2 regions of the Acidovorax sp. NN32 genome follow, and region 1 is predicted to be linked to the other one. Evidence: riboswitches for the same ligand, from Rfam matches in the RefSeq annotation. Region 1 holds a riboswitch; the other holds the start of a gene.
The links. A riboswitch is a leader RNA that binds a small molecule or an ion and turns the genes downstream of it on or off. The one in region 1 is predicted to bind glycine.
Positions count from the first base shown of each region.

Region 2: it holds a riboswitch for glycine, as region 1 does, so the genes downstream of both, ACT89O_RS22085 (D-amino acid dehydrogenase) here and gcvT (glycine cleavage system aminomethyltransferase GcvT) in region 1, are expected to answer to the same signal.

Region 1 is NZ_CP199679.1:2,558,925-2,562,216, forward strand. It holds gene gcvH (glycine cleavage system protein GcvH) at 45-419, opposite strand; gene gcvT (glycine cleavage system aminomethyltransferase GcvT) at 505-1,641, opposite strand; glycine riboswitch at 1,690-1,816, opposite strand; glycine riboswitch at 1,838-1,921, opposite strand; gene ACT89O_RS12005 (TRAP transporter large permease) at 1,935-3,212, opposite strand; gene ACT89O_RS12010 (TRAP transporter small permease) at 3,209-3,292, opposite strand, start outside.
Region 2 is NZ_CP199679.1:4,788,388-4,791,679, forward strand. It holds gene ACT89O_RS22070 (YXWGXW repeat-containing protein) at 1-206, shown strand, start outside; gene ACT89O_RS22075 (YXWGXW repeat-containing protein) at 372-866, shown strand; gene ACT89O_RS22080 (2-keto-4-pentenoate hydratase) at 897-1,679, opposite strand; glycine riboswitch at 1,904-2,025, shown strand; gene ACT89O_RS22085 (D-amino acid dehydrogenase) at 2,117-3,292, shown strand, end outside.

The DNA.
Region 1 (3,292 bases):
GGCCCGGCAGGGCGCCGGGCCTCGGGGAACAAAAGATCCGGAGATCAGGCGTTCTTGGCGAACTCTGCGTACGCAGGTTCGTCCATGAGCGCGTCGAATTGCATCATGTCGGTCACGTGGACCTTGAAGAACCAGCCAGCGCCCAGCGGGTCGGTGTTGGCCAGCGAGGGGTCGGCGCGCAGGGCTTCGTTCACCTCGACGATTTCGCCGCTGACGGGCATGTACACGTCGGCGGCGGCTTTGACGGACTCCACCACGCCGGCGACTTCACCTTGGGTGAAGGTCTTGCCGACTTCGGGCAGGTCCACAAACACCACATCGCCCAGCGCGTCCTGGGCGTGTACCGTGATGCCCACGGTGGCGGCTTCGTGGTCGGAGATGTCGATCCACTCGTGATCCTTGGAAAACTTGACGGTCATGGGGGCTCCAGAAAAAAAGGGGAAAAACAAACAAAAGTGCCGATGCCAGCCAAGACTGTAGCCGGGCTGGCGCAGTTTCAGACGGTCAGCCGCGGTAGTAGCGCGCGGGGGTAAAGGGCATGGCACGCACTTCCATGGGCACGGCCTTGCCGCGCACGATGGCGTTCACCCGCGTGCCGATGGCGGCGAAGGCGGGTGTGACATAGCCCATAGCCACGGGTTCGTTCACCGTGGGGCTCAGCAGGCCGCTGGTCACTTCGCCAATCTTCTGGCCGTCTTCGCTCTGCAATTCGGTGTGTTCGCGCACAGGCACACGCTCCAGTGCGACGAGGCCGACGCGCTTGCGCTGCAGGCTGGCGGGGTTGTCGATCTGCGCGAGCACCTTGTCTGCTCCGGGGAAACCCCCTGCGCGGGCGCCGCCCGTGCGACGCACCTTCTGGATGGCCCAGTTCAGCGCGGCTTCAGGCGGCGTGGTGGTGGTGTCGATGTCGTTGCCATACAGGCACAGGCCTGCTTCGAGGCGCAGCGAGTTGCGCGCACCCAGGCCGATGGGCTTGACTTCAGGCTGCGCGAGCAGTGCGCGGGCCAGGGTGTCGGCCTGCGCAGCGGGCACCGAGATTTCAAAGCCGTCTTCGCCCGTGTAGCCGCTGCGGGTGACAAAACAGTCGCAGCCCGCGATGGAAAAATCACCGCCCGTCATGAACACCAGCTTTTCAACGCCGGGCGCCAGGCGCGCCAGGGCAGTGACGGCTTGCGGGCCTTGCAGCGCCAGCAGCGCGTGGTCGGGCATGGGGATCACGTTGCAGCGCTGGCCGATGCGGGCCTGGATGTGGGCGATGTCGCCCACCTTGCAGGCGCCGTTCACGATCACGAACAGGGTGTCGTTGCCTTTGTTGAAGAACATCAGGTCATCAATCACCGTGCCTTCGTCGGTCAGCAGCAGGCCGTAACGCTGCTTGCCCACGGGCAGGTCGATCACGTCCACGGGCATCAGCGTTTCAAACGCCGCTGCGGCGTCAGGGCCGACCAGCTTGAGCTGACCCATGTGCGAGACATCAAACAGACCCGCCGCGTTGCGCGTGTGCTGGTGTTCAGCCATCAGCCCTGCGGGGTATTGCACGGGCATGGAATAGCCGGCGAACGGCACCATGCGGGCGCCCAGCTCGATGTGCAGGGCGTTCAGGGGCGTGGTGAGCAGGGGGGCGGTGGTGGCTGACGACATGGCGGACTCCGGGCAAATGGGGGCCGCAACCACGGAGGTGGTCACGGGATTTGCCCTGCTGTCCGCTTTACCTGAGAGATTCACCGCAGCGCCCTGGCTGGCCGTGCGGTTTGCTCCTTCGGTGGATGGCCTCAACACGCGGTGCGGCGGACCATCTCTCTCCAGCAAGGGAACGCCCGCATCACTGCGGGCGGTTGTCAGTCCTTTTGCCTGAGCGTTCGGCTGTTGCCTGCGCCTTCGGCGGTGCGGTGGCCTGTGGGGCTTGGCACTCTCTCCTGACCGGGGGATTCTAACTACTTTGCGTAGACCAGATCGCGCAAACCCAGCGACAACTGCGGCACATAGGTCACCACCATCAGGCAGGCCATGATGACAAGCACAAACGGAATCAGGTGCCCGACGATGCGGTCTAGCGATATTCGCGCCACGGTGCAGGCTGCAAACAGGTTCACGCCAAACGGCGGCGTGATCATGCCCATGGCCAGGTTCACTACCATGATCAGGCCAAAGTGCACCGGGTCCACACCAAAGTGGATGGCCACGGGAGCCAGGATGGGCGCCAGAACGATGATGGCGGCACTGGTCTCGATGAACATGCCGATCACGAACAACGCCGCGTTCACCCCGAGCAGGAAGAGGGTGGGGGATTGCAGCACCGCCTCCAGCCAGCGGCCAATGGCATCCGGCACGCCAGCACGGGTGATGAGGAAGGCGAACAGGCCCGCATTGGCAATGATGAACATGATCACTGCGGACGAGATGGCCGATTTGCGCAGGATGGCAAACAGGTCCTTGAGCCGGATCTCGCGGTATATCACCACCCCCACAATCAATGCGTAGAACACCGCCACGGCCGATGCTTCAGTGGGGGTGAATACGCCACCGTAGATGCCGCCAAGGATGATCACCGGCATCAGCAGCGCCCAGCCCGCCTGCAGCGTGGCCTTGCCAAGAGGCATGCGGCCGTCGCCGTCGTTTTTGCCCCAGCCCTTGTACTTGCAGTACGCCCAGACAAAAAGCATCAGCGCGCCACTGATCAGCAGCCCCGGGCCAAAGCCGGCGATGAACAGCTCGCCAATCGACACTTCGGCGCTCACGCCATACAGGATCATGGGGATGGAGGGCGGGATGATCACGCCCAGCTCGGCGCTGGTGGCCTGCAGGGATGCGGCGTAGCTCGTGGGGTAGCCATGCTTGATGAGCGCGGGGATCAGGATGGCGCCAATGGCAAATGTGGTGGCCACCGACGAGCCCGACACGGCCGCAAAGATCATGCAGGTCAGCACGCAGGTCATGGGCAGGCCACCCTGCACGCCGCCCACGATGCTCTTGGCAAACTCCACCAGGCGGCGGGATATGCCGCCCGTTTCCATCAGGTTGCCCGCGAGGATGAAGAACGGAATGGCGGCCAGCGGAAATTTGTTGATGGAGCCAAACATCTCCTTCACAGAGATCAGCATGTTGGCATTGGCTACCTGGATGCCCAGGATGGAGGCCAGGCCGATGGAAACGGCCACGGACACAGTGAGTGCAAAACACAGCACCATGGTGGTGATCATGACGGGCGTCATTGCGCGGTCTCCAGCTCAAGGCGTTGAGGGTCTAGCAGGTTGCCGACGATGCCAATGGCGCTGAACACGCCACCCACCGG
Region 2 (3,292 bases), 2.2 Mb from region 1:
GCCCCGGCCGCTGGGACCGTGATGGCGACGGCATCCCCAACCGCTATGACCGTGACCGCGATGGTGATGGTGTTCCCAACCGCTACGACCGCGATCACCACGACCGAGACCGCGATGGCGTGTCCAACCGCTACGACCGCGACCGTGACGGAGACGGCGTTCCCAATCGGCACGACCGCCGCCCGGACAACCCCTACCGCAATTGAACGATTGAACGATTGAACAGCTGAAGGAGCGCGGAGGCTCGCAAGCCCCGCGCCCACTCCCTCCTTTGGCCTACGCCCGCCCCCGCTGAGCACCTACGTGGCGCCGCGCACCAGGCCGCCACCATGCAAAGACCGATTCCGCCAGGAATCACCCCGGAGACCACCATGACCCGCCAAACACTGACCGCAGCCGCCATCGCCCTGATGGCACTGCTGCCCCTCGTACCGACACACGCGGCCATTCAAGGCACCGTCGTCATTCAGTCCGACCAACCACAGCGTGGGTACCAGCCCACGCAGACCTACCAGGTGATTCCCGCGCCCCCACCACCACGGTACGAAGCCGTGCCGCGCCCACGCCGTGGCCAGGTGTGGGAACAAGGCCATTGGGAATGGCGCGGCAACCGCCACCGCTGGGTGAAGGGCCACTGGGTACAAGCGCGCAGCGGCTACCAGTACCGGCAGCCCCAATGGGTGGAGCGCGATGGCCGCTGGGAAATGCAGCGGGGCCGCTGGGACAGCGACGGTGACGGCATTGCCGACCGCAACGACCGGGACCGCGATGGCGATGGCATCTCCAACCGCAATGACCGTGATCGCGACGGTGACGGCGTGTCCAACCGCCGCGACAGCCAGCCGGACAACCCGCGCCGCAACTGATCTGCCGCGTTCCACGATCCTCGTAACGGTTCAGTCGAATTTCACCTCGGCGCGACCGACACCAGGAAAATCGGCCACCACCACCGTGCCCGGCGCCACCAGCACGGTGCCGGTGCAGGACCCGGTGGTCACCCACTGCCCTGCGCGCAGCCCTCCCAGGCTGCGCGCGCCTTCGTTGGCCAGCCACACCAGCAGCCGCAGCGGATCACCTGCCGGGTTACCCCAGGTGGCGTGCTGCACGGCCACCGATCCGTTCACCGACAGGCTGACCCCTTGCACCAGGGGCTGCACCGAAGCCACATCGGTCAAACCCGAACCCACGATCAGCGCCCCATGGCAGGCCTGGTCGGCCAGGCGACTCCACTCCCCTTGTTGTGCCCAGGCGGCAAAACGCGTGTCGCACACCTCAATGGCGGCACGCACCGACACCATGGCGGCCAGCACCTCGGCCGCGCTGTAGGGCGTGGCGCGTGCGGGCAGGTCTGCGCCCAGTTCGTACACCAGCTCCGCCTCCACCCCCATCACGGCAAAGCCTGTGGCCGACAAGTTGACCTCCTGGCCAGGCTGCTCCACCCACACCGAGTCGCGGGTCAGCGCCGCACGCGCGGGTTGGGCCTGGGGCGACGCGGCGCCCACTTTCCATCCCGCGACCTCGCCGCGCTCACGCACTACGGCGTCCTGCACGGCGTAGGCCTCGGCCGCATCGCGAGGGCGCAATGCAACGGGCAGATCCAGCGGCCGGGGCGTGCGTCCCTGGCGCGCTATGGTGATCACGGCGGCGCTGGCGAAGGGGTCAAAGGCGGTATCGGGCATGGGAAAAGCGTCCTGGGGGTGGGTCAAATCGCCGGATTATGGCGACTCCATGTCGCCGCCAGCATCAGCAACGATTGCCGCCCATTAGCCGCCCCAAACACCCCACCGCCGCCCGCACCCTCCTAGAATGGCCCCCGCAGGAGAGCACGGCAGGCCACAAGGCCCACCGCTGCACCGAAGGCGCAAACTCCCATACACGCTCAGGTCCCGTACTGCACCATTTATCAAAGCCGTCTGGAGAGCCGCCCCAACCTGTCAGCAGCGTTGTGGCGCACCGAAGGAGCAAACCGCGCGCCATGTGGGCTGGGTGGTGAATCTCTCAGGTACCAAGGACAGGGGGAGCGGCAGCTTGGCGGACGCGCGCTGGCTGCTTGCTATTTAATTAATAGCTGCCAACGCACATCCATCAAGCGCTGAACCCTTAAAAGGCTTCAAAAATGCGCGTAATCGTTTTGGGCGCCGGCTTGCTCGGCGTGACTTCGGCTTATTTCCTGCAACAACTTGGCCATGAGGTCACGGTCATCGACCGCCAGGGTGCGCCCGGTGCCGAGACCAGCTTTGCCAACGGCGGCCAGATCTCGGTGAGCCACGCCGAGCCCTGGGCCAACCCCAGCGCGCCGCTCAAGGTGCTGCAGTGGCTGGGCAAGGAAGATGCGCCCCTGCTGTTCCGCCTGCGCGCCGACATGCGGCAGTGGCTGTGGGGCCTGTCCTTCCTGCGCAACTGCACACCCGCGCGCACTCGCCACAACATCGAGCAGATCGTGCGCCTGGGCACCTACAGCCGCGACACACTGCAGCAGCTGCGCACGGCCACCGGCATCCAGTACGACCAGCGCACGCAGGGCATCCTGCACTTCTATACCAACCAAAAGGAATTCGACGGCGCGCTGGCCCCGGCCGAGCAGATGCGCGCGTTGGGCTGTGAGCGCCAGGTGATCAGCGCCGACGAGGCCGTGCGCATCGAGCCCGCGCTGGCCCACATCCGCCCGCAGCTCGCAGGCGCCACCTACACGGCCGAAGATGAATCCGGCGACGCCAACCAGTTCACGCGCGAGCTGGCCAAGCTGTGCGAGGCGGCGGGCGTGCAGTTCCGCATGGGCCACCACATCACCGCACTGCGCGAGGTGGGCGGCCGCATCGACCATGTGGAAGTGACCAATGCCGAAGGCCGCTTCGAACGCGTGCGCGGCGACGCGTTTGTGCTGGCCATGGGCTCGTTCAGCCCGCTGCTGGCGCAGCCGCTGGGTATCCAGCTGCCGATTTATCCGGCCAAGGGTTACTCGGTGACGATGCCGGTGAAGGATGCAGCCAAGGCGCACCAGGTGAGCCTGACAGACGATGAGTTCAAGCTCGTGTTCTCGCGCTACACCAGCGAGCGGGGTGACCGTCTGCGCATTGCGGGCACCGCCGAGCTGAACGGCTACGACCGCCACCTGAACCAGGTGCGCTGCGAGGCCATCGTGCGGCGCGTGGAGCAGCTCTTCCCCGGCGCGGGCGACGCGAGCCAGGCCCAGTTCTGGAGCGGCCTGCGCCCGGCCACGCCCAGCAACGTGCCGCTGATCGGCAAGACCAAAGTAGGCAACCTGTTCCTCAACACCGGCCACGGCACGCTG